2 regions of the Cellvibrio japonicus Ueda107 genome follow, and region 2 is predicted to be linked to the other one. Evidence: predicted binding sites of a transcription regulator. Region 2 holds the regulator's gene; the other holds the start of a gene.
What was found. The regulator FliA, encoded in region 2, starts transcription of late flagellar genes. The targets are predictions, from matches to a motif close to TAAAGTTATNNNNNNNNCGGCCGATANCC.
Positions count from the first base shown of each region.

Region 1: the regulator FliA is predicted to act here: its motif matches at 3,889-3,917, upstream of fliS (flagellar export chaperone FliS).

Region 1 is NC_010995.1:1,955,892-1,972,087, forward strand. Features, by position in the region: gene CJA_RS08265 (hypothetical protein) at 1-1,010, shown strand, start outside; gene CJA_RS08270 (hypothetical protein) at 1,079-1,345, shown strand; gene CJA_RS08275 (cell division inhibitor SulA) at 1,458-1,865, opposite strand; gene lexA (transcriptional repressor LexA) at 1,858-2,460, opposite strand; gene CJA_RS08285 (DUF2845 domain-containing protein) at 2,566-2,928, opposite strand; gene CJA_RS08290 (SDR family oxidoreductase) at 3,039-3,869, opposite strand; gene fliS (flagellar export chaperone FliS) at 4,005-4,412, shown strand; gene CJA_RS08300 (hypothetical protein) at 4,422-4,706, shown strand; gene fliS (flagellar export chaperone FliS) at 4,829-5,218, shown strand; gene CJA_RS08310 (sigma-54-dependent transcriptional regulator) at 5,476-6,930, shown strand; gene CJA_RS08315 (IS4-like element ISCja2 family transposase) at 7,074-8,225, shown strand; gene rhlE (ATP-dependent RNA helicase RhlE) at 8,295-9,719, opposite strand; gene CJA_RS08325 (multidrug effflux MFS transporter) at 9,894-11,177, opposite strand; gene CJA_RS08330 (sensor histidine kinase) at 11,547-12,827, shown strand; gene CJA_RS08335 (sigma-54-dependent transcriptional regulator) at 12,843-14,366, shown strand; gene CJA_RS08340 (PA3496 family putative envelope integrity protein) at 14,397-14,633, opposite strand; gene fliE (flagellar hook-basal body complex protein FliE) at 14,849-15,223, shown strand; gene fliF (flagellar basal-body MS-ring/collar protein FliF) at 15,302-16,196, shown strand, end outside.
Region 2 is NC_010995.1:2,469,843-2,486,038, reverse strand. Features, by position in the region: gene rlmKL (bifunctional 23S rRNA (guanine(2069)-N(7))-methyltransferase RlmK/23S rRNA (guanine(2445)-N(2))-methyltransferase RlmL) at 1-537, shown strand, start outside; gene CJA_RS10465 (hypothetical protein) at 554-1,396, shown strand; gene CJA_RS10460 (cold-shock protein) at 1,853-2,173, shown strand; gene gdhA (NADP-specific glutamate dehydrogenase) at 2,660-4,006, shown strand; gene CJA_RS10450 (NUDIX domain-containing protein) at 4,195-4,734, shown strand; gene efp (elongation factor P) at 4,805-5,371, opposite strand; gene earP (elongation factor P maturation arginine rhamnosyltransferase EarP) at 5,508-6,680, opposite strand; gene cfa (cyclopropane fatty acyl phospholipid synthase) at 6,756-7,937, opposite strand; gene CJA_RS10430 (DUF2058 domain-containing protein) at 8,162-8,716, shown strand; gene CJA_RS10425 (hypothetical protein) at 8,722-8,976, shown strand; gene flhA (flagellar biosynthesis protein FlhA) at 9,088-11,298, shown strand; gene flhF (flagellar biosynthesis GTPase FlhF) at 11,344-12,927, shown strand; gene CJA_RS10410 (MinD/ParA family protein) at 13,115-13,939, shown strand; gene CJA_RS10405 (RNA polymerase sigma factor FliA) at 13,989-14,732, shown strand; gene cheY (chemotaxis response regulator CheY) at 14,951-15,334, shown strand; gene CJA_RS10395 (protein phosphatase CheZ) at 15,370-16,173, shown strand.

The DNA of each region.
Region 1 (16,196 bases), 510 kb from region 2:
ATGGGCATTTTTCCCTGCCTTTGCCCTGGATACTGGATTTATTGGGTGAATCACACTCACTGACGTTATTGAAAGTGCTTGATCCTTTTGCTGAGGAGGTATTGGGGGATCTTTATTTCGAGCTGCATGAGACCAAGCAGGAAGTCTATATCGTGACCCGTGTCGACCCACAGGCGTGGCCTGATGGTGTCGGTGAGATATTCATGGGGTTTTCCAGTGAAAAGCGCAATCAGTATCCCTCTCGTGAGGCATTTGTACAGGCATACCTTGCCGTAGTTGATGAGTATCGCCAATTGCGTCAGCAGCTTGATGCGGCGATGGATGGTATTGGGCTTCCGGAACACCATGCGCGGCTTTCACCGGTGGAGATCTATGCCCATAAACAGCAAGCCATTGCCGATCTGGCAAACATGCCGCCGCTCATTGAGAAGGAAACATTACTGCGTCAGCAGATGAACCAATTTATTGCCCGTCGTCCCTTGCGGGTTGGGGATGTCGTCAAGGTTCCGTGTTTGACACCACACTCACTGCAGCATGGTATCCAGGTTGTAGAGTTTCAGACTCCGGTCTATGAACGCAAAATCCTGAGTTTTGGGCAAAAAGTCATGACCCAGGTGCATTGGGATACCCATGAGGCTATGGCTATTGCCAATCTTGATGAGCCACGCCTGGATGGATTGGTTGCTATTCATGCCGGTCAATCTTTCCTGTTGGAGTTGATTGCGGATTTTGATGAATTTCGTGTTGAACGCCTGGGGTGCAGGAGTGAGTGTTCCCTTGATCTTGCCCCAAGCGATGGTTTGTTATTGATGTTGATTCATGGCGAGGCAAGTTATATTCAAGGTACTTCCCGGCAATTGGACAATACAGGATCTGCTATTGGCCTGACACCGGGAAGTGCTTGGTTATTGTCAGCTATCACGGGGCCGTTGGTGCTTCGGTTAAAGCCAGGGGCGTTGGTTCTGGCGGCAATATCTTCTTCCCAACCTTGGTTGGACTTGCCGAATTAACTCTTTGGGCTTTACCTCGGGGGTTAGGGTGTTAGAATGCCGCCCCGATTTGCGCCTGCGCTGGAGATATCATGTCTTTATATGAGATTGTTGAGCTGACCAATGGCGATGTAGCCCTGCAGCGCGCAGATGATGAGGGCCATGAGCCTCTTGTCGTGATTCGTTTTTCCGAAGAGTCTTTGGCTTTTCTGGGGGAAGCCAAGTTTAATGTAGCTAAAGCCATGATTGAGGCGGGCATGGATGCGGCGGGTGAGTTAGCGGATGAACAGGCAGAAGCCATGTTCGATGACGCAACAAATGAACCCGATGAACAGGAAAAGTTGATGCTTCATTAAACCTTGCTGTTGGTAGTTGATAGCAGGGCTTTTGTCTCCCTGGCCCTTGAATAGCCTACTGCTTCCCTCCGGCCTGAATCTGCCACCTCTGAACTTTATTAATCATCCTGCGCTAGCGTAACCTCAACAGTAAACCTTGGCTGTTGCCGCGATAGGCTGCCTGTTCCAGTTGCAGCAAGTCTTTATCGGCAAGTTTTCCCGGGCTGGCAATCACTGTGTGGCTGGTTCCGGCAGCCAGGGCCTCCCAGGCAATCCAGCGCGCACTCTCACCATCCTGGGCATGGATAAATCGCAGCACCCTGGTGTTGACGCCGTAGGTTTCAAGCAGGTCACGGCTAATCGGGTGAGGGCTGATCCAGGTAACCCAACGCTCCTGTTGACTGTTGCTCAGAAACGCGATCATAGGCAGTATGAGTGCCAATTGTTCAATTGAGTCGTTGGCAAGTACCAGCTCGGTAACGCCGGAGTGGCCGGCTTGGGCGCTGCTACCCGTTGTGGTGAATGTGGCGGCACTAGTCACGGCGAATCACTCCTACGCTTAGGCCTTCGATACTGAACTCTTGATCGCGCATATCGACATGAATGACCTTAAAGTCCGGGTTTTCAGGCCACAACTCGACTTGTGCCTGATTACCCTGGCGTTTGAAGCGCTTGACGGTAACCTCCTCACCAATACGTGCAACAACAATTTGCCCATTGCGTACCTGGTCGGTGCGATGTACTGCGAGCAGGTCTCCGTCAAGAATGCCTGCGTCTTTCATGCTCATCCCATGAACACGTAAAAAATAATCGGCGCTGGGAGAAAAAAAGCTATTGGGGATATTGCAGTAGTCTTCAATATGCTCCTGCGCCAATATGGGATTGCCAGCAGCAACACGACCGACAATGGGAATACCACTTTGACTTTCGGTCAGGCGTATACCGCGCGATGCCCCCGGCATAATTTCAATAGCGCCTTTACGGGCAAGGGCCTTGATGTGTTCTTCCGCTGCGTTGGCTGATTTAAAACCGAGAATCCGTGCAATCTCTGCCCTTGTTGGCGGATAACCGGTTTCTTCGGTGTACTGTTTAATCAGTTGTAGTACCTGTTCCTGGCGCGAGGTGAGGTTGTACATAGCGACTCCGGGTTCTGTGTATTTATACAGTTATTGTGATTATATACAGTATTGCTGAAGGCGCAAGCCCCAGGTTTGAACCAAGGCTTGGATATGGGAAAAATCTCAGTCGACGCGGTCGCCACGCTCGATCCGGCGCAACCGGCCCTCGGTAAAGTAAAGGTGCTGGATGAATTTGCCTTTACCGGGTTCGTAGGTCCAGATATCGACATCCTGGCAGGACTGGATTGCAATATTGTTTTGTATGTTGTTATCGCCCTGTTGTGTAGCCTGTATTTGCAGATTGGTTGTCATGGGTGCGCAATAGTGGTCGGTAAATACAGGATCGCCGCATTTGGCAATGACTTCAGCCTTGGTATCACCGGTTTGGGTGACTTTGGTACCGCAGCGCAGGGTGTCCGCCTGGCAGCCCAGGCTTATGCTAATTAAGGCAAGGGGTAACAGTGGGTAAAGCGACGTGCGCAGCATGGGAGCTCCTTGGATCCGGGGATTGAAAAGGATTTACACCTGTTTTACTGAATCACCTATGAACCTGAACGTTTCTGATCAAACATGGGGACTAATCACGCGAAGGATTTCTAGTTACCCATGGCCTTGACCAATCGATCCAGCCAGCGTGACGGCAGAACGCGCTTCATAAAGCCTACCAGATAAGTCGGAAAGGTCACGTAATAGCGTACCTGGGGGCGCGGTGATTCCAACGCGTGGAGCAGGCGTTTGTATACAGCTTCGGGGCCGAGGGTAAATGGAGTTGTGGTCTCTTGTTTGGCCAGGCGCTCTATGGCTTTTTGATAGGTTTGGTGGTGTCGGCTTTGCTCCATATTAATGTTGTCATTCAGGGCCTTGAGGGCATTGTGTCGAAATTGGCTGCGGATCGGCCCGGGTTCTATCAAGCTGATATGGACACCACTCCCCATCAGTTCCAGGCGCAAGGTGTCGGTAATCCCTTCAATAGCATATTTGCTGGCGTTATAGGCGCCGCGCAAGGGCATAGCGGCAATACCCAATACAGAGCTGTTTTGAATGATTCGCCCGTTGCCCTGCTTGAGCATGACGGGCAATAACAGGTTGGTCAATTCCACCCAACCAAAGACATTGGTTTCGAATTGCCGGCGTAAGCTGTCGCGTGATAAATCTTCAATGGCTCCTGGCTGTCCGTAAGCGCCGTTATTAAATAGGGCAAAGAGGTTGCCACCCGTTAATGTCAATGTTTCCTGTACAGCAGAGTGGATGGAGCTTGAATCATTAAGATCCAGGTGTACCGATAAAAAACCTTCGCTACGTAAACGCTCTACATCATGTAATTGGCGGCAGCTGGCAATAACCTGGTAACCACGGGCGCGAAGCTGTTGTGCCGCGTAATAACCAATGCCGGTAGAGCATCCCGTCATCAAAATGGATTTGTGCATTTTTATAACCTTCGTGCATTAAAGATTTTCGTGTTGGCGCCGCTAGTATAAAGCAGGCGCGTCAGTTGATTTGTTTGGTTATTGACAGCGCGTATATCCAGACCAGGGTCTTAGCGATTGATTTATGGGTGCTTTATGAATTCATTCTCTGCTATTCAGCATTACGCCAGCGTTAAGGTGCATTCAGGGGTAGATGCTGCTTCTCCTCACCGCTTGATCCAGATGTTATTCGAAGGTGCCCTGGAACGTATTGCCCAGGCTAAGGGGGCTATGCAACAAAACCAATTGGCGCGCAAGGGCGAGCTTCTGGGGAAGGCGATCAATATTGTTGGGGGATTGCAGGGTAGCCTGAATGATCGTGAAGGTGGCGATCTGGCAGCCAATCTGGATTCCCTTTATGACTATGTCATCCGCCGTCTAACCCAGGCCAACTACGAAAACAATCCGGATTACCTGGATGAGTGCACGGGCTTGTTGAGCGAAATCAAAGCCGGTTGGGATGCTATTGGTACGGCTTCCACTGTGCAAGCTACGCAATCCTGAGGCCTATTTATGCAATCGCATTTGAAGCTGGTTAAACCGCCCCTTTACTCTGGCCAGGATGGTATAGCTGCCATGCGTGCGTTGCAGCGTGAACTGAGTCTTGCCCTGCAAGTAGAGGACTGGGCCCGGGTTCGGCATCTGGATCGTATTTGTGTACTGTTAATTGAGCGAGTAATTGCTGCCAATAAGGATGACAAAAGCACTCTTATCTGTGCGCTGAGTGAGTTAAAAGGGGTGTATGCCGGTCTTATTGCCCAGTGCCAGCAAGAGGTTAGCCTTATGGCGAACCATTAGGCTTTTGGCAGGCGCTGTCGATTAAATCCGTTTTTAAAACCACTGGCTTATAACAAAACTCGCAAATCTATCCGAGCCCTGCTAGCCTTATGGGATTACCTCATGGTTAGCAGGAGACACTTGTGTCCAACTACAACCCGCAAGAAGCCCTCAAACAATATCGCAAGCTGGGGATAGAATCAGAGGTTAGCAATGCCTCGCCCCATCGTTTGATTCAACTCCTGTTTGAAGGCGCGCTAGGGCGACTGGCGGCTGCCCAAGGCGCCTTGCAGCGCGGTGATCTGGCCATCAAGGGAGAAAACCTGAGCAAAGCCATAGGAATCATCGCGGGGTTGCGCAGTTCCCTGGATATGGATGCCGGTGATTTATCCGAGAACCTCGATAAGCTCTATGAGTATATGAATTTCCGTCTGCTTGAAGCGTCGACCCAAAACGATGGAGACAAAATTGCTGAAGTGATTCAGCTGCTTAAAACGCTTAAGTCCGGTTGGGATGAAATTAATCCGCAATAGTTTCCCTCGGTCTTTCACGCGTTGATCGGCACATATTTTTGCCGCTTGTTTTGCCAACTTTTTGGCTTTTATTTGTTCTTGTTGCCTCTCTCATGTGCATTCGCCAATTTTTTTCCGCCATAAATTTGACTAGGTTCACAGTCTCGTCTATTACTTAGCTCAATTCAGTCATAGGTCCGTGGGTTGATGTATCAAAACACGATCAGCCTGGTTGTGTTTTAAACCCATAAAAAGGGCATGTAAAAAGGGCTTGGGGTATGTGGCGCAATAACAAAGTGCTGGTCATCGATGACAATGTGGCGCGTAGTCATGATCTGAAAATCCTGTTGGACTTCCTCAATGAAACAACACTGGTAGCGCCCAGCGATGCCTGGCAGGCAGTGGTTGCCGAGGAAAATGCCGGTGAGGATTATATTGCTGTTTTTATCGGCGATTATCGCGATAGCAACCAGGGGCTGGCACACTTGCTCAAGGAAATCCGCAGTTGGAATGACGAGTTGGCTATCATTTTGGTGGGCGATGAGAACCAGGCTATTGCTGATACCCTGGAAGATACCTATCGTTTTATGGTGATCGCCACACTGTCGGTACCGCCGACCTATAACAAGCTGGTCGACACACTCCATCGCGCCCAGCTTTACCGCGAAGCCCAGTCCAGTTCCAAACGCCAGCCTTTGCGTCGACCTGTGCATTTATTTCGCAGCCTGGTGGGCACCAGTCGCGAAATTCAAAATGTGCGTGAAATGATGTCACAGGTTGCCGATAAAGATGTGTCAGTCTTGATTACCGGGGAATCCGGTACTGGTAAAGAAGTGGTTGCCCGTAACCTGCATTACAATTCTCCGCGTCGTGATAAACCCTTTGTCCCGGTAAACTGTGGTGCAATTCCTGCCGAGTTGTTGGAAAGTGAATTATTTGGCCATGAAAAAGGGGCCTTTACCGGTGCTATTAATTCGCGTGCCGGTCGCTTTGAGTTGGCGGAGGGGGGAACCCTGTTCCTGGATGAGATAGGCGATATGCCGCTCAATATGCAGGTAAAGATTCTGCGTGTGCTCCAGGAGCGATGTTTTGAACGTGTTGGCAGCAACCGTACCCAGAGTGTTGATGTGCGAATTATTGCGGCAACGCACCGCAATCTGGAGCAGATGATTACCGATAACAGTTTTCGTGAAGATCTATACTACCGCCTGAATGTATTTCCTATCGAGTTACCTTCCCTGAAAGAGCGTGCCGAAGATATTCCCTTGCTGATTAATGAATTGGTTTCGCGCATGGAAAGTGAACAGCGCGGCTCCATTCGCTTTAATTCCGCGGCGATTATGTCCCTGTGTCAGCATGAGTGGAGTGGCAATGTGCGCGAGCTTGCCAATCTGGTTGAGCGCATGGCCATTATGCATCCCTATGGGGTTATTGGGGTGCAGGACTTACCGCCCAAATACCGGCATGTGGATGTGACAGATGAAGATTTTGTGTGTACTCCGCAACTGAATGGCAATCGGGAGGCCAGTGCGAATTATGTCAGTATGCAGGATACTCTCCTGCTGCCGGAGCAGGGGATTGATTTGCGTGAATACATTACCAATCTGGAGATGAGCTTGATCCAGCAGGCGTTAAATGATTGTGGCGGCGTGGTAGCGCGTGCGGCAGATAAACTGTGTGTACGTCGCACTACCCTGGTAGAAAAAATGCGTAAGTATGATATGCAGCGTTAAGGTTTTAGGAAAAGGTTGACCCAACAAAAAAGGTGGCATGGCCCACTGCTGTCCCATAGTTTGTAGATAAAAGAAAAGCCTGTTTTCCAAGTTGATACAATGTAAGTGCGACCAAACATTGGTAAAACAAAGGAAAACAGGCTTTGTCACATTCTAACACCGCATTTCATCAACTACTCAAACCTTTATCGAGACATGAATTTGAAGCGGAAGCTAAAAAGCATCATGTCGGCCAAAAATTGCGCTCGGCCACCCGCTGGGATCAATTTGTCGGCATGGCCATGTCGCAGCTCTCTGGCCGCCAAAGCTTGCGTGATATTCAATCCAATCTCGAAGCACAGCAGCATAAACTTTATCATCTCGGTGCCAAGCCAATAGCCCGTTCAACGTTGGCACGAATCAACGAAGTACAGCCCGCCGAACTCTACAAACACGTATTTGCTCGTCTGCTTCACCGCTGTAAATCCATGCAGGGCAAACACAAATTCCAGTTTAAAAATCCGCTGTACTCCCTTGATGCCAGCGCGATTGATTTATCGCTGTCGGTATTTCCCTGGGCGGCGCATCGAGATGACACAGCAAATGTAAAATTAAGTGTTGGCCTGAATCATGGCACCCAAGTGCCGGAGTTTGTCGCACTCAGTGATGGCCAGGAAAACGACATGATTGAGGGACGAAAATTTGATTTTCCCAAAGGCAGCATCGTTGCGTTTGATAAAGGCTACGTGGATTACCGCTGGTTTAAGTTATTGACAGATAAAGGAGTTTTCTTTGTAACCCGCTTGCGCGCCAAAGCCGTCTATCGCGTGGAAGAACGTCGCTATGCCGACAGCAGCAAAGGTATTATCAGTGATCAGGTCATTCAATTATCCAGCGCTCATGCGATCAAACGCGGCGCACCGAAGTTGCGTCGAATTGGCTATCGTGACGCAACAACCGGCAAATTCTATGAGTTTCTCACCAACAACTTTCAGCTGGCGGCGGCCACAATTGCAGCGATTTATAAGGATCGCTGGCAGGTGGAGTTGTTCTTCAAAGCGATCAAACAAAACCTGAAGATCAAAGCGTTTGTGGGCACTTCAAGAAATGCGGTGTTAACACAAATTTGGATTGCCATGATTACGTATCTATTGTTGGCATTTTCGCGTCACAGCACTAAAGCGGGATGGACAGTTCAACGGATCATGAGGGTAATTCAGTTAAATTTGTTTGAGCGTAGGAGTCTAAAAAGCATCCTGATACCGGACCCGCCGAATCATAAAAAAAGCGAGCCTCAAATGAGGCTCGCCTTATGAGTAGAACTATGGGACAGCAGTGTGGCATGGCCACCTTTTTTGTTGTTGGCTTGGATAGATTTGATTGGTTTACACCGCAACCTTGGGGTTAGCGGATGGTGTAGGGCGTTTGTGGTTTGGTTTGCCTGGCTGGGATGAACGGGCTTGCTGTGCCGGCTTTTGTCCGCTGTTACCTGATTTGGCTTTGTTGCCCTGTTTATTGCTTCCGTTTTTAGGCTTGGTGCCTAGTGCCAGCTGTGGCTTGGTGGGTTTGTTGGGATTACCCCGATTCTGTTGCTTGCCGTTTTTTCCGGCCCCCACCCCGATAGTCATCCGGCGCCCCAGTACAATAGGCTCGGCCTTGATACTGGGATCGGGTTCAAAACCGCTAATCATTTCGCGTGGAATCTCACGCTTGATCAGTTTTTCAATATCGCGCAAAAAACTATGTTCATCGACACATACCAGGGAAACGGCTTCGCCTTCTGCCTGGGCTCGACCGGTGCGGCCGATCCGATGTACGTAATCTTCGGGTACATTCGGTAACTCGTAGTTGACGACATAGGGGAGCTGGTCAATATCGATACCGCGTGCAGCTATATCGGTAGCAATTAGCGCGCGAATCCGGCCCGTTTTAAAATCTTCCAGTGCTTTAGTGCGTGCGCCCTGGCTTTTGTTGCCGTGGATCGCCGCGGCAGAAATGCCATCATCCTGTAATTGTTCAGTTAGCTTGTTGGCGCCGTGTTTGGTACGGGTAAATACCAGTACCTGCTGCCAGTTGCCACCGCTGATCAGGTGCGATAAAAGTTCGCGTTTACGGTGGCGATCAACCGGGAGTACGCGTTGCGATACGCGTTCGCTAGCAGTATTGCGACGGGCCACTTCGATCAGGGTGGGCTGGTTTAGTAACTTGTCTGCCAGTGCTTTGATATCGTCGGAAAAGGTCGCAGAGAACAGCAGGTTCTGGCGTTGCTTGGGCAGCAGGGCAAGTACTTTTTTTATGTCGTGGATAAAGCCCATGTCAAGCATGCGATCTGCTTCATCCAGCACCAGTATTTCCACGTCCTGAAGGTACACGGCATTTTGATTGACCAGGTCCAACAGGCGGCCTGGGGTTGCTACCAAAATATCGACACCGCCGCGCAGTGTCATCATCTGTGGATTGATACTGACTCCACCGAAGACAACGGCTGAGCGCAGGCGCAGGTATTTGCCGTAGGTGCGCACACTGTCATGCACCTGGGCGGCGAGTTCGCGTGTCGGGGTGAGGATGAGTGCGCGTACCGGGCGACGTCCCTGGGGTGTTTTACCCGGATCGCGCTGGCTGAGCTTTTCCAGCAGGGGCAGGGTAAAACCTGCGGTTTTTCCCGTGCCGGTTTGTGCGGCAGCGAGAATGTCACCACCGTTGATCACGGCGGGAATGGCTTGTTGTTGAATAGGGGTTGGCGCACTGTAACCTTCATCGGCAATAGCGCGCAGAATATCGGCCCGCAGACCGAGAGACTCAAATGACATAAGGATTTCCTGTGGGCTCGGCCTCCCGCGTGGCGGGCAAGGTCTGGCGAGCAGAGATAAGGCAGACTCCGGGCCTGCATTAAGGAAGAGAGGCGACACTGACCTTCGGAGTGTCGCCGCGCATGGTACGCACTTGGACGGGACTTGGCTAGCAATAGTTTTGGCTGGTAATCGCTACTGCTGATCAAGGGCCGGTTTATCATCGGTTGATGCAGCCGGTTCGGCTGGGGGGACATTAAGTGCCTGCTTATCCTTGTACCCACCGGCTAGCAGCAAGATGCCATAGGCCATCATGCCCAGGATCAAAAAACCACAGGTGATGGGCATCAGGGTACCGTTATACAGTTGGCCAATTACAGTTCCGATGGTCATGGACATAATTGATGAAAACGCACCGATAATTGCCGCCGCTATGCCGGCAACATGTCCCATAGGCTCCATAGCCATGGCATTGACGTTACCGAATACCAAACCAAAGCAGAAAAATAAAACGGCGGCATAAACCAGGAATGCCCAGAGGTTTGGCTCAATAACAAGCTGTAATGCCAGAAACAGGGCTGAGCTCAGCACAATGCCCAGGACAGCACGATTACATAGGTAGTCCATTCCCCATTTTTGGACAAAACGGGCATTAACCAGGGAGGAGGCACCAAAAACCAAGGCCAATATCCCAAAGTAGAGGGTGAAGAGCTGGCCGGTATTGAACAATTCCTGGAAAATTTGTTGCGATGAATTCAGGTAACCGAGAAAGCTCCCGAAAAACAGACCCATACACAGGGTGTAACACATGGTGGTGTAGTTACTGATTACCTCCTTAAAGCCATCTACAAACCCCCGTGTGCTGAAGGGAATACGATAGTCCCGCGGCAGGGTTTCCTCCAGGCGCAGAAAAATCCATACCCCGATAATCAGTGCATAGACAATGTACAGCACGAAAATATAACGCCAGGAGCTGACCAGCAACACCGCTTGTCCCAGGCTGGGCGCAATAGCCGGAACCAGGATAAAAATCAGCATGACCAGTGACATGATGCGCGCCATTTCATTGCCGGTGTACTTATCGCGCACGATTGAAATGGCGGACACATAGGGGCCAGCAACTCCCAAACCCTGGATAAAACGCCCCAGCAGCAGGGTATTAATATCCTGCGCCATAAAACAGATAAGGCTGCCAAGCAGGATCAGCACAATACCGGCGTAGAGGATTTTTTTGCGACCGGTTGCATCGGACAGGGGGCCGCACACCAACTGGCCAATAGCCATACCCAGGAAAAGAATACTGATCAGGTATTGGGCCTGGTTTGGGTGGGCAAGGGGAATGTCATTGGCGATAAACCCCAGCGCAGGCAGCAGGGCATCAATCGAGATAGCGACCACGGACATCAACAGGGCGATCAATACAATAAATTCCCGCGCTGAAATTCGCGATGCGGTGGGGTGGGTAGAGTAGTCAGACATAGTTGTTTCCATAACCGCTAATTAAAGGCAGGGCGGGCATCATAGCCTTAACTTCCTGCCAGATGTTGTCAGTGAGTTGTTAAGAACAGGGCGCATCTTGACGATGCCTAAGTAGTCGGTGCAGGGGGCGGGATTTCGACATAGCACCGAATTAAGTCGTCAAATTCATTGCTGATAAGCATGCCATAACAGCCAATAGTTTGACTGCTGGAAGGAGTAATTATTTATAACTTATTGAATAATATATAAAAAATAGATTGGCATCTGACTTGCAATAACCTGCATTGAATCGCTTTCTCCTGTCGGTAGTGATGATTTATTGACGACCAGCAAAGCGCCACGATGAACAGGCTGTTGAATGAGGCAGTTATGACACAAGCAGTGACCAGTCTGGTAAAAGCGCCCGGTAGCAATGGCAAAGGCCGTTTAAACCTGCTGACAGCCGGTGCAACGGAAACCTTTACCCAGGAAAAAGGGCAGGATCTGAAAAGCGCTTTTGAATTGTTTAACCAGATGTCACAACAGTTAGCCAATTCCTATTACCTGCTGGAAAACCGTGTTGCCGAGCTGAATCAGGAACTGACCAGCTTGAGCGACCAACGCATTGAGGAGCTGGCGGAAAAAGAGAAGCTGGCCCATCGCCTCGAAAGCCTGTTGAATTTTTTGCCCGGTGGTGTTGTGGTACTGGATTCCCGCGGGCGGGTATCCGAATGCAACCCAGCTGCCAGGGACTTGTTGGGAGAGCCCCTGCAAGGAGAAGTGTGGCGCGATGTGATTGCCCGTGCGTTTGCGCCGCGCAAAGACGATGGACATGAAGTGTCCCTGCGCGATGGTCGTCGTATCAGTATCCAAACCCGCAACCTGGGGGATGACGGCCAGATTATTTTGCTCACCGACCAGACGGAAACCCGTCGTTTACAGGGGGAGTTAAGTCGCCATGAGCGCTTGTCCGCCCTGGGCAAAATGATGGGTGCCCTGGCACACCAGATACGCACCCCTTTATCGGCAGCCATCCTCTATACCGGCCATTTGTGCAGCGGCAAGCTGGATGATGGGCGCCGCCAACAATTTTCGGAAAAAATCCTCGGGCGTTTGAACAATATTGAACGCCAGGTTCAGGACATGCTGTTTTACGTTAAGGGTGAATTGCCGCTCAATGATGTGATTAGTGTGGCGGAATTGCAGGAGTCCCTGGCTGAAGCCATGGAAGTGCCGCTGATGACCAGTGAATCCCATTGCGAATGGCAAGTGCAATGCCGTGAACACTATATCGAATGCAATCGCGAAGCATTAATCGGAGCGTTGCTCAATCTGGTGAATAACGCAATCCAGGCGGTAGAGCGCCAGGCGCAAATCCGCATCGAATTCCATTTGTATCCCCAGTCGCTGAATAATCCCTCGCTTGCCCATGAAACACCGCAGTTATGGGTGCGTGTCTGTGATAAGGGACCGGGGATGTCGCCTGAGCTGCTGGCGAGTGTGGGCGATTTATTTGTCACTACCAAGGCGCAGGGGACAGGGCTTGGGTTAAGTGTGGTGCAAGCCGTAGCGCGCGCGCATCGCGGCAAGTTCCTGATTAATTCCAAACCGGGGCAGGGCACCTGTGCCAGCCTGTTATTACCTTTTGCTCAATCGACCGCGGCTGTTTAACAGGAGGCCTATTTCATGGCACTGGCATTAAAACAAGATGACCTCGCGCATGCCATCAGCATTTTAGTGGTGGAAGATGATAGTAATCTGCGCGAGGCATTGACTGATACCTTGCAGTTGGCGGAATACCATGTCATTGCGGTAGACAGCGCCGAAGCGGCGCTCAGGCAACTGGCAATGGGCGGCGATATCCGGATGATCGTTTCCGATGTCAACATGGGTGGCATGAGTGGCCATGCGTTATTGCGCCATGTGAAACAGGATTATCCACAAATTCCGCTGATGCTGATAACGGCCTACGCCAGTATCAAGGAATCGGTTGAGGCCATGCAGCAAGGGGCGGTGGATTACCTGGTAAAACCTTTTGCGCCGCAGACCCTGGTGGAGACTGTGGCCCGTCATTTGGGGGTTGCTCAGTTTTCTGGTGATGAGCCGGTTGCCGAAGCCGCGTCCAGTCGCCAATTGTTGCAATTGGCCTGCCGCGTTGCACAATCGGATTCTACGGTGTTAATTGTGGGGGAATCGGGCACGGGTAAAGAAGTCCTCGCTCGTTATATTCACGATCATTCCCAGCGTCGCAACCAGCCCTTTATTGCCATTAACTGTGCAGCTATTCCGGAAAATATGCTCGAAGCCATGTTGTTCGGCCATGAAAAAGGTGCTTATACCGGTGCTCACACTTCCAGCCCGGGAAAATTCGAACAGGCTAATGGTGGCACTTTGTTGCTTGATGAAATCTCCGAAATGGATATAGGTTTGCAAGCCAAACTGTTGCGCGTATTGCAAGAGCGCGAAGTGGAGCGCCTGGGTGGACGTAAAACTATCAAATTGGATGTGCGTGTCATTGCGACGTCTAACCGGGATATGCGCAGCGAAGTGGTTGCCGGTAAATTCCGCGAAGACTTGTATTACCGCCTGAGTGTATTGCCATTGCAGTGGGCTCCCCTGCGCGATCGTATCGAAGACATAGTACCGCTGGCCGAGCGCTTGCTGCATAAGCATGCACACAAGCAAAATCGCCGTGGTGTTGTGTTGTCCATGTCGGCCAAGCAATTGCTGATGGCCTATGCCTGGCCGGGCAATGTGCGTGAGCTGGACAATATTATGCAGCGTGCGCTGATTTTACAGCCAGGGCGCAGTATTGAAGCGGAAGACCTGGGGCTGGATGCTGGCGGTAGTTATCAGCAGCATCCGGCCAGTTACAGCCAGAAGCCTAATTTGCTGCAAGCGGCCCAGGCGTTGCAAGGGCAGGGGACGGCAGGTTTCGGTCATCCGCCGGTGATGCCTTTTGCTGTTTCCGGTGTGCATCGCGGCGATGCGATTGCTCTGGTCAGCAATACCCCGGTGCAACATTCGTCGTTGAACAACCCGGCATTGGGTAATGACCTGAAGCAGCGTGAATATGAAATTATTATGAATACCTTGCGTATGGAGCGTGGCAGCCGCAAAAACACCGCTGAGCGCTTGGGAATCAGCGCGCGTACATTGCGTTACAAAATTGCACGCCTGCGTGAAGAAGGCTATGACATTACCGAGTAGGTGCGAGTAGGCGATAGTGTCGCAGGGCGTTTAATGCGTCCTGCGGCGCCGTATTTCAGCATCCAGCTCTGATGCATATTCAAAGTCGTATTCACGCAATTCCCTGCGCAGGCGTTTTTCCTCCAGCATTTTTTCCACTCGACGGCGACATTCCATGTTGCGCCTTAGTTTTTGTGTCTTGCTTTTGGCAACCACAATATCGGCAATAAACTCACTCATCGCCTCATCAAGTACATCCCATTCCGGTGAAACAAGCGCGCTCATCATCCTGCTCCTGTGCTGTTGGGTTGTGCAGGAAATTACTCTGGCTCAATGACAATCCAGTGACACTGTGATGGCAGAAGACGTGTATTCGCATCTGCATGGCAGGTGAGCTATTGCCGGGCGGCAAAGATTGGCCTGTTTTGTGCAAAAACTCCCACAGCAACGGCAAATCCATCAGGAATGCCAATTTTTTGTCAGTGTTTTGTAGGGTGTGAACCATGACCGATCGCGTTGATATCAGCCGCCTGCTCAGCGATATGCGCGCGCTTAAAGCGCAAACCCAGGTATTTCAACGTCCTGAAGCCCTGCGTGGTGAAGGTTTGCACAATGGTATGCGCACCCTGGAGGGGGTAGAGCAGCCCACCAAGGTTCCCAGCTTTGGCGATTTAATGACGCAAGCGGTCAGCAAGGTGAATGAAACCCAGAAAGCCTCCAGCGCAATGGCCGATGCCTATGAGCGCGGTGTCGCCGGTGTGGATATCACCGATGTCATGATTGCTTCGCAAAAGTCATCGATCGCTTTCCAGGCAACTGTTCAGGTGCGCAATAAGTTGATTGAAGCCTATCGCGATGTAATGAATATGCCCATTTAATGGTTAACCGGATAAGCATTAAGCGCCCAGCTATTTCCTGTCCCTATAAAAACCAACACACTTTTCAGAGTTACGACTATGGCAACCGAAGCAGCAATAACCGACTCCAAAGTGCCAGCGCAATCCCGCCTTGGTGGCGATTTCCTTGAGGGTTTCAGCAGCCTGAATTTGCTGCGCCAGATCGGCTTGATTATTACCCTGGCCGCCAGTGTTGCGATTGGCTTTGCGGTTGTCATGTGGATGCAGGGTGACGATTACCGTCCGCTCTATGGTCGTATGGATAACCTTGACGCGGCCAATGTGATTGATGTGCTCGACCAACATAAAATCAAATTCAAAATGGACACCAACACCGGGGCCATCCTGGTCGCTGCTGACGATGTACACATGGCGCGTTTGAAACTGGCGGAATTTGGCTTGCCCTCAAGCCCGGTTGCCGGTTTTGAATTAATGGATAAAGAACAGCCCCTGGGCACCAGCCAGTTTGTTGAAAACACGCGCTACCAGCGCAGTATCGAAGGCGAACTGGCGCGCACCATTACCAGTATTACCAGTATCCGCAGTGCGCGTGTGCATCTGGCCATGCCGAAAAAAACAGTTTTTGTACGCGATGCCGCCAAGCCCACCGCTTCTGTGTTTGTGGAAGTATTTGCCGGCCGCACTGTGGCACCGGCACAAGTGAAGGCCATCATGAACCTGGTCGCTTCTTCTGTGCCGGATATGAAGATGGAAAACGTCACTGTGGTCGACCAGCATGGGAGTTTGCTGTCCACCGGTGAGGAAAGTTCGGATTTGCTGTTGGCAACCCGGCAACACCAATATGCCAAAGAAGTGGAAACCAGTGTTATCCAGCGTATCAACAGCATCCTTGAACCGGTGGTTGGCGATGGTAAATTCCGCGCCCAGGTCAATGCGGATATTGATTTCACTGCAGTGGAGCAAGCCGCTGAAACCTTTAACCCGGATTTACCGG
Region 2 (16,196 bases):
TTATTCCTGGATCACCGTCCGGTGCGACACATGATTGCCAATATGGCCAGGGATAAGCGCTTCCTCAATCTGTTTTGTTACACCGCGACTGCCAGCGTACATGCTGCCATGGGGGGCGCGCGCTATACCGTGAGTGTGGACATGTCCAATACTTACCTGAACTGGGCGCGAAAAAACTTTGCCCTCAATGGATTGAGCGAAGCTCGCAACCGCCTGGAGCAAGCTGACTGCCTCAAATGGCTGGAAAATAACGATCAACAATTTGACCTGATCCTGCTTGATCCTCCCAGCTTTTCCAACTCAAAACGTATGGAAGATATTTTGGACATACAGCGTGATCATGTAGAGATGATTCACAACGCCATGCGTTCACTAAGTGAAGAAGGAACGCTTATTTTTTCTAATAACTTGCGCAATTTTAAACTGGACCTGGAAGCGTTGGGGGCTTATAACATTGAGGATATTAGCGCTCGAACCATTGATGAAGACTTTAAGCGCAACCCCAAAATCCACCAGTGTTGGCTGATCCGGCATTGATATGAGGGCAGGGCAGATGCGCTGGATCTATGGTGTTTTCGCATTGGTTATGATGGGAACTGCCTGGAGTGCGCAAGGGCAATCCTTTTGTTTTGCCCTTGCTGAAACTTATTATGAGCAAGTGTATTGCCAGTTACAGGCAAGGGCCCAGACAAAAGGATTACCTTCCTTTCACGAATTCAGGAAAAACAATCAAACTATTCAGGCTGCCCTGCTAAGACGCCCGGCAGAGCGAAATGGTATTAAGTTACCGGCTGTTGCAAAGCCTGTTGTTGCCTCAACAGATACAGAAACCACATCTTTCAGTGTGAAAAGCGAAATTGCCACGGGCAGGCGTTCAAAAACATCTGCCCGAACTGAGCCGGTCGACGATTACCTGCGTAATACATCATTGATAGCTGATACCTCCGGGTGTCTATACCGGACGCATTACATAGAGTGCAACGGTATTGGTTACCAGTTGACAGGCAACAAAACTAACACTCGCTTGCGTAGTGGGGTCTTGGATACAGAAAATAAGATGGCTTTGCCTGAACAGGTTGATTTGCCTTTGCAGCCATACCTGGAACAGGCGTATGGTCAATACATTCACAAAATGTGTGAAATCGGTCTGTGCGGGGTCACCATGACTTATGGAAAATTTGCTTATCTGTATCAGGACGTTCGGGCAAAAGGCCTTAATTTTTCCCAGCGTTTTGAAACCATGTTTAGTTTTTTAAAAAAAGATAAAGCATCCATGGGGGTTAGTGAGACTCTTCCTGATACCGCCGGGCTGGGTATTGAACAATGTGCCTTGCTGCGTGATCGCTATTTCGTATGTGAGATGGCGGGGCGAAACCTGGTGTATGTAAGGCAATAAGTGTAAAGATTGCAACAATGCGGTATTTTATCGGTCCCCTTGCTATAGTGATTTTCCAGGTCGAGGTCAAAGGTGCTGATTAAAGCGAGTAATATTTTTTTGTTGGCCATAAAGCTATATTGGCATATTCAAAAGTATTATATGTTGCGACGCTGAATGGATCTTATATGTTGCCTGATGTGCATATTGGGTAAACATTGCGTTATACTGCGCAGACTAATTTGCTGTTTATGCGGCGTTCAATAAATAGTCTATGATGGTTGAAAATATCCTGTTTCTGCATTTTTATACGAAATATTAATCATTTTTGATAAAAATTAATCTTTTTTACAAGCGAGATACTTTATAATTACAAGGCAATCATGCAAGGGATGGCGCGTTAAGTTTTAATGTGTAAGCAAAATAATTTATCAATTCACAATCAATTATGTCTGTTAAAAATATAGAGGTGTTTTCTTGAAAACTACAGTTAAATGCTGGTTTGCCGATAAGGGTTATGGCTTTCTTAATAACGGCGGTGAGTTTTCCAAGGATATTATGGTTCACGTTTCTGAGTTAAAAAATTGCGAGTATTTAAAGCCTGGCAGAACCGTTGAGTTCGATTGTGATTTTAACCAAAAAGGGTTGATTGCAAAAAATGTCCATCTGGTTTACGAAGAGCAATCCCAGCCTTCCCACACCCGGTTTGATAACAAACAACCGACATCCCGATTCGACAACAAGCAATATTTTTCACAGCCATCCACGTGGAACTCTTATCGTCAAATGAATCGATAAGTGACGCCTGTGTTTCGGCTAATTGAAAGTTTCGGTTAATTGAAAATTGATTGCCGTCTTTAGTCCTTTACACTTATAAGCGTTTATCAAAGCCACCGGCCCCGGCCAGGTGGCTTTTTACTTTCGGCCCCTGAGTTCCACCGCATTTTCTATTCCCGTCTTATTAAGATTTGCAATGCAACCCCGTTTATCCCATAGGGTTATTAGTATAAACAAAGCACTAATTTTGTGCAAAATACGGCAAATTGCACCATTTTGGTGTTGAGCAATGCACGATTTGCTCTCATAATAGCTATGTTAGTGATCAAATAGTGTGCATTTTTAACCCGTTACTCCCTTGGTTACAACATCCCACTTCTAGGTTTTCCCCTATGAAAAACCGCCATACAACAGGGTTCTGTGCTCTGGAGGATATGGCATTGGTGACTTTGCATGAGATGAAGTGCAAACGAAATTAATATTTATTCATCAATGAGTTATAAAAACATGAGTGATGTGAATGCAAGATTGGAAGCTATCTACAATCAAGTCGTACAAAGAAATCAGGGCGAACTGGAATTTCACCAGGCAGTAAAGGAAGTGATTGAAACGCTTGGCCCTGTATTACAGAAACATCCTGAATATGCAGAACAAAAAGTTATTGAGCGCATTTGTGAGCCTGAACGCCAAATTATTTTCCGGGTACCCTGGACCGATGACAAAGGTGAAGTCCATATTAATCGCGGCTTTCGTGTGCAATTCAATAGCGCGCTTGGTCCCTACAAAGGCGGTATTCGGTTCCATCCCTCGGTGACGTTGGGCACGATTAAATTTCTGGGCTTTGAGCAAATCTTCAAAAATGCACTTACCGGTATGCCGATTGGCGGCGGGAAAGGCGGCTCGGACTTTGATCCCAAAGGTAAATCAGATGCAGAGGTGATGCGCTTTACACAGAGCTTTGTCACTGAGTTATGGCGTCATATCGGCGAATATACGGATGTTCCCGCCGGTGATATAGGTGTAGGTGCGCGCGAAATCGGTTATATGTTTGGTCAATTCAAACGCTTAACTAACCGCTATGAATCCGGCGTATTAACCGGTAAAAGCCCTACCTGGGGGGGCGCATTGGTTCGCAAAGAAGCGACAGGTTATGGTGCCGTTTTCTTTCTTGAAGAAATGCTGAAAGTGCGCGGTATTGCACTGGAAGGGAAAACCGCAATTGTTTCCGGTTCTGGTAACGTAGCCATCTATGCGATTGAAAAACTGCAGCAATATGGTGCCAAGGTTATTGCCTGTTCGGATTCCAATGGTTTTATTCACGATCCCAATGGTATTAGCCTTGCGATTGTTAAGCAGCTGAAGGAGGTTGAACGCAAGCGTATCAGCGAGTATGTCAATCTTCGCTCGGGTGCCACCTATGTTGCTAATGGCAATATCTGGGATCTTGCCTGTGATGTGGCATTACCCTGTGCAACCCAAAACGAATTGAATGAAGCCTCCGCGCGAAGCTTGATCAGCAACGGACTGATTGCGGTGAGTGAGGGCGCCAATATGCCTTCTACGCCAGCGGCTATTCGTGTATTCCAGGATGCTGGTATTGCCTATGGGCTTGGCAAAGCGGCAAATGCTGGTGGTGTGGCTACATCTGCATTGGAAATGCAACAAAATGCCAGTCGCGACTCCTGGAATTTTGAGTTTTCCGAGCAGCGGTTAAAAACTATCATGCAAAATATCCATCAGGATTGTTTTAACACGGCAGAAGAATATGGGCATAAAGGCAATTATGTATTGGGTGCCAATATTGTAGGCCTGCGCCGTGTGGCAGAAGCTATGTTGGCATTTGGTGTTATTTAAAAAACGATCGATCCTGCGTTGATCAGCATAAAAAATGGCGACTTTCTGTCGCCATTTTTTATGCCTGCCATTCTATGTAAACACGTGAGTTATATATTTATCTTTTCGGGATCCGGTTATCATTGGCGTACAGCATTTTTGCGCGATATTGAATATAGCCTTGTTGTTCTCTTCCTGTGAGCTTCTTTATGAAAAAAGAAATTGAAACATTGGAAAGCAAATTGGTGTATAGCAATCGCTGGATGACCGTTTGCGAGGATAAAGTTTTACGCCTGTCGGGCCAGGAGGGCATTTATGGTGTTGTTCACAAACCGGATTTTGCTGTCATTGCGGCAGTGCAGGGCGATTATATTTATCTTGTTGAACAATATCGCTACCCGGTAGCGGGGCGCTATTGGGAGCTGCCTCAGGGATCCTGGGAAAAATCAGATATTTCTCCTTTGGCGTTGGCGACCGCAGAGCTGAGGGAGGAAACCGGGTTGGTTGCCTGTTCGATGGAACATTTGGGGCATTTGTTTTTAGCTTATGGCTATTCAGATCAGGGCTATGATGTTTTTTACGCGACAGATTTACGGCAATCCAGTAGTGACACCGATCCGGAAGAGGAGGGGTTGGTTGCGCAGAAATTCAGTATTGCAGAGGTTGAGCAGATGATTGTGGACGGTCGTATTAAAGATGCTACAACAGTGGCGGCGTTGGGTTTATTAAAGTTGAAAGGGCGACTCTAGCGCGCTCAGGAAACTTCAATAAAAATGGCGACATAAGGTCGCCATTTTTAGGGCTTCACTGCGCAAGCAATTAGTCTTTCGCGCGTGATTTGTATTCGCCGGTACGTGTGTCGATGATGATTTTTTCACCAATTTCTACGAATGCAGCAACAGACAGCTCGGTACCGTTTTTCAGCTTGGCAACTTTCATCACTTTACCCGAGGTATCGCCACGCACGGCAGGTTCGGTGTAGGCGATTTCACGTACGATAGATGTCGGTGCAGTAACAGAAATCACTTTGCCTTCGTAGAAAACGGCATCACACACGTCTTCCATTCCATCTTCAATCCAGGGAAGCAGGTCACCCAAATCTTCTTTGGTGACTTCATATTGGTTGTACTCGCCATCCATAAACACATACATAGGATCCGCATAGTAGGAGTAGGTAACTTCTTTGCGGTCGAGCAGGATGTCTTCGAATTTGTCGTCGGCTTTGTACACCGTTTCGGTGTTGATGCCGCTGAGCAGGTTTTTCAGCTTCATTTTGACAACGGCTGCGTTGCGGCCTGATTTATTGTATTCAGCTTTTTGGACCACCCAGGGTGAACCGTCGATCATAACAACGTTGCCGGCGCGGCATTCTTGAGCAATTTTCATGGTATTTCCCAATCGTTAGGGAGCTCCTGCGGGAGCCCTATGGTTCAACATACAACCGGAGGAGCCGTGCCCGACGCTGAGCGCCCCGCTGTGCAGCTGCGCTGCCCTGGCTCCGGGGTTTAAAAGAGGCGCGCTACTATACAGTTGTTTGGCGGGTTTCTGTAGTGTTTTTTGCCAGTGCTACTAGTTGGCTCACCAGGTCAGGTTGCACTAGCAACATCTGATACCAGCCTTGGCTATGGGCTTGCCAGGGCTCCCGGTGTACCAGGCATTTATGCCAATAAAGGGCGATGTTGCCGCCAGGCTCGGGCTGATTCCAGGCATGCCATAACCCGGCCAGGGACTGCGCCAGCTCTGGCGGCATATCGCGGGTGTAGCGCGCCAGAAACGCATCAAGTTTGGCGATATGGGCAGCTTCTTCCTGGGGGTAGATATGCCAGAGAAAAGGCTTGGCCGCCCATTGCGCCCTGACAAACGAATCCTCACCACGAACAACGTTGAGGTCGCTACTCCAGAGCAGTCGGTCATATTCTGTCTGGCTGACGAACGGCATAGCTTCCAGGCGCAATGAGCCTAGCTGTTGTGGCTGGCCGGGCAGTAGAGGGGCTCCCAGGATCTCCTGCAGGCTGGTCAGCACCTTGCCATTGGGTACCAGGCAATGTATCGGAGTGGACGAATGGCGCCAGCAATCCAGCAACTGGGCTATACCCGGATTTTCGTAGCTGAACAGGGAGATACGCAGGGCGTTTTTCCAGGGAGATATGCCCAACTGACGTAACCAGGCATTAGCGTTAAAACTGTCTCGTTCTGCCGGAAGGGATTGCTCGCGCAGGAGACCGCCAGTGCGGGGACTAAATCCGGGGAAGAAAAATGTTTTGCGCAGCCCGGTTGCCGGATGGATGGACGTCATATTGTGGCAGTCATCCACCCAGCTTTCAGCGCTCAGGTATTCCAGGTTGATCCACAAGGGCATCTTGCCTGTGTGTTTGAGGGTGGCCATAGCGGTGAGGTAGGTATCAGGGATATTGCACGCAAAAGCTTCGATGACAATATCTGCTGGTTCTGTATTGCTGGGAAAGTGTTCTCCCCATTGGCAGACATAAATACCTTCAACCTGATGTTGGCTCCGGATGGGATGTTGTGGCCACAGGCGTTGTAATGCGTGCAGGTCGTCCAGCCACAAGCGCACCTGTTGGCCGTACTCTCTGGATAACTGTCGCGCCAATCGCCAACAGACACCAATATCGCCATAGTTGTCGATAACCCGGCAAAAAATATCCCAGCGGTATGTCGTGGAGAGGGTGGACATAAATTAAGAATAGGGCGCTTATGGAAAAGCGCGCAGTGTAACAGTAACAGAGCTACTGGCTAGCCTGTGCGGGGCTTATTGATGAGGGCGGCGATATCCGCCATCGACCCCTTTGGGGGCGAGTACCCACTGCCACAGCTGGTTATCGCGTGCGCGGAAACTGCCTGCACAAAGTAACAGGTAAAAGCGCCACATACGATAAAAACGAGGAGAATAGTGATGCTGTAATTCTGGCCAGGCCGCTTCAAAGCGGTGGTGCCATGCCATCAGGGTCTTGTCGTAGTCACTGCCAAAGTTGTGCAGATCTTCAATAACAAATTTATCTTCGCAGGCATCGGCAATTTCGGCTACCGAGGGTAGTACGCCATTGGGGAAGATATATTTTTCAATCCAGGGGTCGACACCGGGGCCGCGTGTTTTTTTGCCAATGGTATGTAACAGAAACAGGCCGTCATCTTTCAGGCAGTGCCGGGCGACTTGGAAATACTGGCGATAATTTTTGTGGCCTACATGCTCAAACATGCCTACCGATACAATCCGGTCAAACCGGCCATAGTGGCCGGGAGTCATTTGGCGATAGTCAGTGAGTTCAAACTGGATGGGCAGGCTGCCTGCCAGTTTTTTTCCATACTCTGCCTGTTCATGCGAGATGGTAAGTCCTATGCATTCCACGCCATAGTGCTCGGCCGCGTAACGCATAAAACTTCCCCAGCCACAGCCGATATCCAGGATTTTCATACCGGGTGTTAGTTGCAGCTTGCGGCAAATGAGTTCGAGTTTTGCCTGCTGCGCAGCCTCCAATGAGCTTGCCTGTTCCCAGTAACCGCAGCTGTAGGCCATGTAGGGGTCGAGCATTTTTTCGAACAGATCATTGCCGAGGTCATAATGCTCCTTGCCCACTTGCCAGGCGCGATCCTGGGATTGGCGATTGAACAGGGTAGCTTTGAGGACAAACAGCATCAACCCCGGGTTGCGTATTTGCTGGTGGAGGCCTGCGCGCATCCCCCGGCTGACCATTTCATCAATTTGCTCGCAATCCCACCATCCATCCATATAGCTCTCCCCCAGTCCCAGGCTGCCTTTGAGCAGGATGCGCTTGGCTGTATCCGGATGATGGAGCCGCATGTCCCAGGGGCGATCGCCATTAATGCGAATATCTGCGCTGTTGAGTAGATTCTGTAGAAGTTGTTGATGGGGTTGCTGGGGGCGAGGACGGGATAATTTGGTTTGGCTGGCAGGGGATGACTGGAAGTTCATAGGGATTTCCTTGAATAACAAGCTGAAACCCGCCGGTTTTCGCCGACGTTCATAGCACAGGTCTATACACGTACAACATGGCGACCTTATTGCAGCTTTCCCGTCGGGGTAAATTTAATTGTTTCAATGAGACGAATAGTCCTGTTCAATTCCGGGCTATGACGCCGTGGCAGGAACCGGGCATAATATCTGTCCCTGTAGCCTCCCTGATGAGTGGAACCTCCATGGCCTCGCTTCAAGATCAATTGCTGAAAGCCGGTTTGATTGATGCAAAAAAAGCCAAACAAGCCAATAAAGAAAAGCGCAAGGAAACGAAGATCGCCCACCGTACAGGCGAACCTCAGGTAGATGAGGTTAAACAGGCGGCCGAGCAGGTACGCCAGGAAAAAATAGCGCGCGATAAAGCATTAAATCGCCTGCGTGACCAGGACCAGCAGCAAAAAGCCATTGCGGCCCAGATACGGCAATTAATAGAAAACCATCGTCAGTCCAAAGGGGTGAAACCCGGTGATGAAAAAGCGGTGGAGTACAATTTTACCCACGGCAAGCACATCAAGAAAATGCGTGTATCGCCCCTGGTTCAGGAGCAAATTGTACGCGGCGTACTGGTCATTGTGGCTCTGGAGGGGGGGTATGAATTAGTACCGCGTATCGTTGCTGACAAAATTTCCCAGCGGGATGCCGCGGCTATTGTGGTCGCTAATAGTAAGTCCTCTTTGCCGCAGGATGACGATGATCCCTATAAGGACTATGTCATTCCTGACGATCTCATGTGGTAGCCCGTATGTTTAATCCCATCAGCTACATACTGCGCAGCAACTCGCCAAGGGGCATCAAGGTCATTGCCTTAAGCTTGTTGGTGGTGCTGGTGTCTGCTGCGCCTATCATGTTTTACATTGTGTTAGGGCCAGAGGACGGTAACCCGATTGGCTTGGGGCTGTTGTTTGCTTTTGGGGCGTTGGTTGGCCATGTGGGTTTTGTGGCAGGTATGCTCTTGCTGATATGGGACAACCTATTGAATAAGAAGAACAAACGCTGATACAGGCCTGGCCAGTGGGTGTTGTCCTGCATAGGGTTCCTGGAAAAATCCATATAGGTACGCTTCTTGCGGTAAAGCGGGTAACTCCATAAAAACGTCAAGATTCTGACTATGGCCTTACCAGGATTTGCCCAGCTAAATAACCTTGATCGCCGTACAGCCTTATCCTCATTGCAGGGATTAGCGCGCGGTAATCTCGGGATTCCCATCCTGCTATTAATGTTGTTGGCAATGATCGTCCTGCCTATACCGGCGATCCTGCTCGATGTTTTCTTCACATTTAATATCGCCTTGTCACTGGTCGTGCTGCTGGCGGCTGTTTATGCCCTCCGGCCCCTGGATTTTGCTGCGTTCCCAACGATTTTGCTGGTGGCGACGCTATTGCGCCTCGGATTAAACGTCGCGTCCACGCGTGTGGTATTGCTTGAAGGGCACCAGGGTGGAGATGCTGCAGGCAAGGTAATTGAAGCCTTTGGCAATGTGGTGATTGGCGGTAACTTTGCTGTTGGCCTGGTGGTTTTTATTATCCTGATGATCATCAACTTTGTGGTAGTCACCAAAGGTGCTGGTCGTATTTCGGAAGTGAGTGCACGTTTTACCCTGGATGCCATGCCGGGAAAACAAATGGCGATCGATGCCGACCTGAATGCCGGTTTAATTGATCAGGACCAGGCGCGCACACGGCGCACTGAAGTGGCTGCCGAAGCGGATTTCTACGGTGCAATGGACGGTGCCAGCAAATTCGTTCGCGGCGATGCCATCGCCGGCATCATGATTATGTTTATCAACGTCTTCGGCGGCTTCGCGATTGGTATGCTCCAACACGATTTGGAGGCGGGCGATGCCTTTCAAAAATACACCATCCTGACCATTGGCGATGGTTTGGTGGCACAGATTCCCGGGCTTTTGCTGTCTGTTGCGGCGGCTATCCTGGTAACCCGTGTCAACTCTTCTGAGGACATGGGCAAGCAAGTTGTCGGGCAGATGTTCTCTTCTCCCAAAGCCCTGGCCATAGCTGCTGCCATCCTGATCATTATGGGCGCAGTACCGGGCATGCCTCACCTTGCTTTCGTAGGGTTGGGCCTGGTTTGCGTTGCCCTGGCGTATTACATCCATTGGCGCAAGCAACAGCCTGCGGTGGTAGAGGATAAAAACTTTATCCCGGCCGGGGCCCGTGCGCCCGGTGATCCCTCGCCCGGAGCCGGTGCCCAGCTGGCACCGCAGCGTGCTGCACCTGCATTACCCCCCGGGACACCCGAAACACCGGAATTGGGTTGGGACGATGTACAGCCGGTGGATGTTATTGGATTGGAGGTAGGCTATCGCCTGATTCCCATGGTAGATAAGAACCAGGGTGGGGAATTGTTGGGGAGGATTAAAGGGGTTCGTAAAAAGTTATCACAGGAAATGGGCTTCCTGGTTCCCTCGGTGCATATCCGTGACAACCTGGACTTGAATCCCACGGGTTATCGCATCAGCCTGATGGGGGTCGCCATGGCTGAAGCCGATGTTTACCCGGACCGCGAGTTGGCCATTAACCCGGGGCAGGTATTTGGTACTTTGGATGGCATTAAGACCAAAGACCCGGCGTTCGGCCTGGATGCCGTGTGGATCAATAACAACCTGAAAGAGCAAGCTCAAACCCTGGGTTATACCGTTGTAGATCCGAGTACAGTGGTAGCTACCCATCTCAACCAGATCCTGCAACAGCACATCCATGAATTGCTTGGTCATGAGGATGTCCAAAAACTGTTGGATATGCTGGCCAAGTCGTCGCCCAAGCTGGCGGAAGAGTTAGTACCCAATACCATCACCCTGAATATGCTGCTGAAGGTATTGCAGAACCTGTTGCGTGAACGTGTACCTATCCGCGATCTGCGTTCTATCGCCGAAGCCTTGGCGGGTAATACCTCCAGGAGTCAAGATCCCGCCGCTTTGACGGCACTGGCGCGGGTATCACTGAGCCGGCAAATCGTACAAAACCTGATTGGAAACGAGCCGAGCCTGCCTGTTATCACGCTTGAGCCGGCTTTGGAACAGTTATTGCTGGGTAGCGTACAACAGGCACAAAAAGCCGGCGCGGATGACAGCGCCTTTATTGAGCCTGGCTTGGCGGAGCGTTTGCAGCAATCGCTGGTCAGCGCGGCGCAGAAACAGGAAATGGCAGGCAAACCCTTGATTCTCCTGGTGGCAGCACCTCTGCGCATGATGTTGGCACGCTTTGTCCGGCACAGTGTTCCCGATATGCGAGTCCTGGCCTACACCGAAGTGCCGGATAACAAGCAGATCAGTGTGGACGCCAGTGTCGGTGCCAATCGCTAGATACCCCAATCGATTTAAAGCCCCGGGTGTGGGTGGGAGTGGAATATGCAAGTCAAACGTTTCGTAGCTGCTGATATGCGTCGTGCGTTGGAACTGGTTCGCCAGGAGCTGGGACCAGAGGCGATTATTCTGTCCAGCAACCGTATCCCTGAAGGCGTAGAGCTGTTGACCACCCTGGGATCAGACAGTGAGCTGGCCCAGCTACAACGCCAAACATCCGGTCGTGCCGCCCTGGTTCATTCCCAGCCCCTGTTAAGTGATGCCGCCGTGGGACAAAGCCTGGTGGCCGAGCGCACGGCTGTTCCTCCCAAGGGGGCCGTATTAATGCCGGCACAGGATCATCCCAATGCGGGGAAAACCGGTAGCCAGCTGGTCGAGGAAATCGAGCGGGCCCACCAGCGCATGCTGGCCGCGCGCAAAGCGGAAGAATCTGCAAAAGAGTTCCTGCTCAGTAAACAGGCGGAAGCCCGCCAGAAGCAGGTAGAGCCGGCAGCCATTACCCGTGTCAATGCGGCCATTCCCCGTCATGAATCCAGCGAGCGCCGCCGCACACGTGTTGAGTCAGACCTGGCAGCCGCTGCCAATCTTTCCCGCACCAGAAGTGCGGAGAAAAAAGTCCTTACCGCTGCTGAAAAATATCCCTTGGTTGATGAAGAATCACCACTGGTTATTGCCCCGGCAGCCAGTTCAATGCAGCCTGCAGCAGTTGAACCCGTGGCGAAAGCCAACCCGGATGCCAATACACAATTGGCAGAGCTCCAGGCGGAAATTGCCGATATGCGTTTTTTGCTGGAACAGCAACTGGATCGCCTGACCGGCGAAACTGCCCAGGCAGCTGATTCCCCTGTATTGGCCAGTATTAGCCGACGCCTGGAGCGTATGGGCTTGGCCAAAGATGCTATTACCCAAGTGATCGCCCGTTGCAACAAGCATAAAAGTCTTGCCGAAGCCTGGCCTGATGCCCTGGCTAACCTGGCTCACCAGCTACCTATCCACGGGCGTGATATTGTGGACCAGGGGGGGATTTTTGCGTTCGTCGGACCAACCGGCGTCGGCAAGACCACGACTATCGGTAAGCTGGCTGCGCGTTATGTATTGCAACATGGCGCTGATAAAGTGGCTTTGATCACTACGGATACCTATCGTATTGCTGCCCATGACCAACTTCGCTCCCTGGCGCGTATCCTGCGTGTACCGGTCAAGGTGGTTGATGAGGCCAACTCCCTGGACATGGTACTGCGCAGCCTGCGCCACTGTTCTCTGGTGCTTATTGATACCGCCGGTTTCCGCCATGGTGACCCCCACCTCAAGGCGCAGCTGCATGCGCTGGCAGAGCTGAAGCAGGTCAATACCTATCTGGTAATGTCTTGCAATAGTCAGGCACAGATGTTGAAAGCATCGATCCATGCCTACGGCGCAGCGCGCTTACAGGGCTGCATCCTGACCAAATTGGATGAAACTGCCAGTATGGGCGAGGCGTTAGGGGTTGTTATGCAGAGCCGGTTACCGGTTGCCTATACCACCGATGGACAAGATATCCCTAAAAACATAGAAGTAGCCCGTGCCCATCAATTAGTATCGCGGGCCGCAGCGCTACTGAAGGCGAATCCCGCCTCGGCAGTGCTTTAAGGGTGTTAAAAAATTGAACAAGTTGATTAGAGTTTGGTTATAAGTGATTAATTTTTCTGGGAAATAAGAAATTAATCGGGCAGCTTTTTAATCTCTAACTATAATCAGTTCACATTTATACCCGGTAAAAAAACTCCCGGCGAGCAGGGTTCTCGCATGATGTTTAAACCTTGATGGGTCAAGAGTGATGAGTCAAATGCGGCCAGTACAAGTGATCGCGGTCTCCGGCGGAAAAGGCGGGGTAGGCAAGAGTAATATCTCTGTCAATCTGAGTATTGCCCTGGCAGAGATGCGCCGCCGCGTAGTGTTGCTGGATGCTGATCTGGGGCTGGCCAATGTCGATGTGCTCCTGGGCATCAAGGCCACTCATACCCTGGCTGATGTACTGGCAGGCACCCATAGCCTGAGCGAAGTCCTGGTAACCGGGCCTGGCGGTGTCAAAATTGTACCCGCGTCTTCTGGTGTCCAGCGTATGGCGGAGCTCAGCGCTGCCGAGCATGCTGGATTAATTAATGCTTTCAATGAGTTATCTGATCAAGTTGATGTATTGGTGATAGATACGGCAGCGGGTATTTCCGATACCGTCATCAGTTTTGTACGCGCCGCCAATGAAGTCGTTATTGTGGTTTGTGATGAGCCATCTTCTATTACCGATGCCTATGCCCTGATCAAGTTGCTCAATAAAGAATACGGCATGATGCGTTTTCGCGTGGTCGCTAACATGACTCGCACTGCGGCAGAAGGCCAGAATATGTTCAATAAGCTCAATAGTGTCTGTGAGCGTTTTCTGGATGTAACCTTGCAATTCGTTGGGCAGGTTCCCTTTGATGAAAACGTACGTAAAGCCGTGCAAAAACAAAAAGCGTTGCTGGAATTTGCCCCTGCCTCGAAGGCTGCGGTAGCGATTCGCAACCTTGCCCAGGTGGTGGATCGCTGGCCATTGCCAAGCTCTCCTACCGGTCGCCTGGAGTTTTTCGTCGAGCGCTTGCTGCTCGCTGCCAATGCGCGCTAGCCGGTACTCGGAGTCAATTGAAGCGTGCGAGTTATGAAGGTGCTGGGTAATGGCCGCAGTCAACGGTTTAACCATGTACGATAAGAAGCAGTTTCTCGATAATCCCATCAATGTCGAAGACTATGCGCCTTTGGTAAAGCGCATTGCTTACCACATGATGCTGCGTATGCCTGCCTCGGTGCAGGTGGAAGACCTTATCCAGGCCGGCATGATCGGCCTGATCGAAGCCTCACAAAAATATGATGCCTCGCGCGGGGCCAGTTTTGAAACCTATGCGGGTATTCGTATTCGCGGGGCTATTGTCGATGAAATGCGCCGTGGTGACTGGGCTCCTCGCTCCGTACATCGCAATGGTCGGCGTATTTCACAGGCCATGGCCGCCGTCGAGGCGCGCACGGGGCGCGATGCCAGTGACACAGAAATTGCGGCTGAACTGGATGTCGGCCTTGATGAGTATTATCAAATGCTGCAGGACTCCTCCGGCAGTCGCCTGTTTAGCTACGAAGAAACCTTCGGGGAAGAGGACAGCAATATTGATGGCTCTGATCACAGCAGTGTCTTTGCCAGTCCATTAGAGAGTATCCAGCGGGATGGCCTGAAACGTGCGCTGGCGGATGCTATCGCCTTGTTGCCCGAACGTGAGCGCCTGGTGCTGGCGCTTTACTACGATGAAGAGCTAAACCTGAAGGAAATCGGTTTGGTATTAGGTGTGAGTGAGTCCCGCATCAGCCAGATTCACAGCCAGGCAGCGGCGCGTTTGCGGCAAAAAATGACGGCTTGGCACAATCCCTGAACAATGCGGTTTGCACAGGGGCAATGCAGTTTGATGGAAAAGTGTGCAGTCGCCTGGTTCAACAGGTGTAAAGATGGCAAACCGGGCTACTGCCGAGAGGTTTTGGGCTATGATTGGCAGCAAAAGTTGATATTTTCCGCCAGCGTGGCTGGCCTAAGTGTCAACGCCGACTAGACTATGAATAAACGAATTTCCCGCCAGGGTGAGTGGAGGTTGCATTGGATAAGAACATGAAAATCCTGATTGTTGATGACTTTTCGACAATGCGACGGATTATTAAAAATCTGCTGCGCGATTTGGGGTTCTCCAATACCCATGAAGCAGATGATGGTGTTACAGCGCTGCCAATGCTGAAAAATGGTGATTTCCAGTTTTTGGTAACCGACTGGAATATGCCGGGAATGACAGGTATTGATTTGCTTAAAGCAGTGCGCGCAGATGAAAAATTGCGCAGCCTGCCAGTGTTGATGGTCACCGCAGAAGCCAAGCGCGACCAAATCATTGAAGCAGCCCAGGCTGGCGTTAATGGGTATGTGGTCAAGCCGTTTACTGCACAGGCGCTCAAAGAAAAAATCGAGAAGATTTTTGATCGCGTAGGCTAGCCTGTCGCACACCAACAATACATTAAGGCACTGCAATGGCATCCGACATTCATGTATCTGCCCATACCGAGTTTATTTCGGAGCTGAAAGAATGCGCCAAGCTCCTCGCTGACAAGTTGCACCATAGTGACTATGAGGCGGCCTCGATACTGATCCAGGCGCTGACCAAAACCCGGGATCAGCATATCTTCCAATCTGTCGGGCGCCTTACCCGCGGTTTGCACGATGCTATTGTCAATTTCAATGTTGATGCCGACCTGAGCAAAGAACCTCCCAAAATTGCCAACTCCGATATCCATGACGCTACCAATCGCTTGAATTACGTTATGGAATTAACGCAAAAGGCGGCGGAAAAAACCATGGATATGGTTGATGAGGCCGCCCCCATTGCAATGAACCTGGGGCAAGAAGCATCCAGTTTGCGTACTGAGTGGGCGCGTTTAAAGCGTCGCGAGATGACCGCCGATGAATTCCGCCAGCTCTATGAGCGCATGGACGGTTTCCTTGGGCAAATGGTCACGGGTACCGGACAGCTCAGTAAGAATTTGCAAGATATCGTTTTGGAGCAGGGGTTTCAGGATCTCACTGGCCAGGTACTTAAGCGAGTCATTGGTTTGATCAATGATGTTGAAAAAGACCTGGTTACCCTGGTTCGTATTGCGGGACAGGTGGAGGAGGTTACGGGCCTGGTCAATGATGTTGAACAGGATGAGCAGGATCGCCTGATCGTTCAAAAACGTAAAACCGAGCCGGAAGGCCCTCAAATAAATAAAGAACGTGCCGATGTAGTTTCCGGGCAGGATGAGGTAGATGACCTCTTATCGAGCCTGGGCTTTTAATATCCCACCCTGGTCGGGTTTCA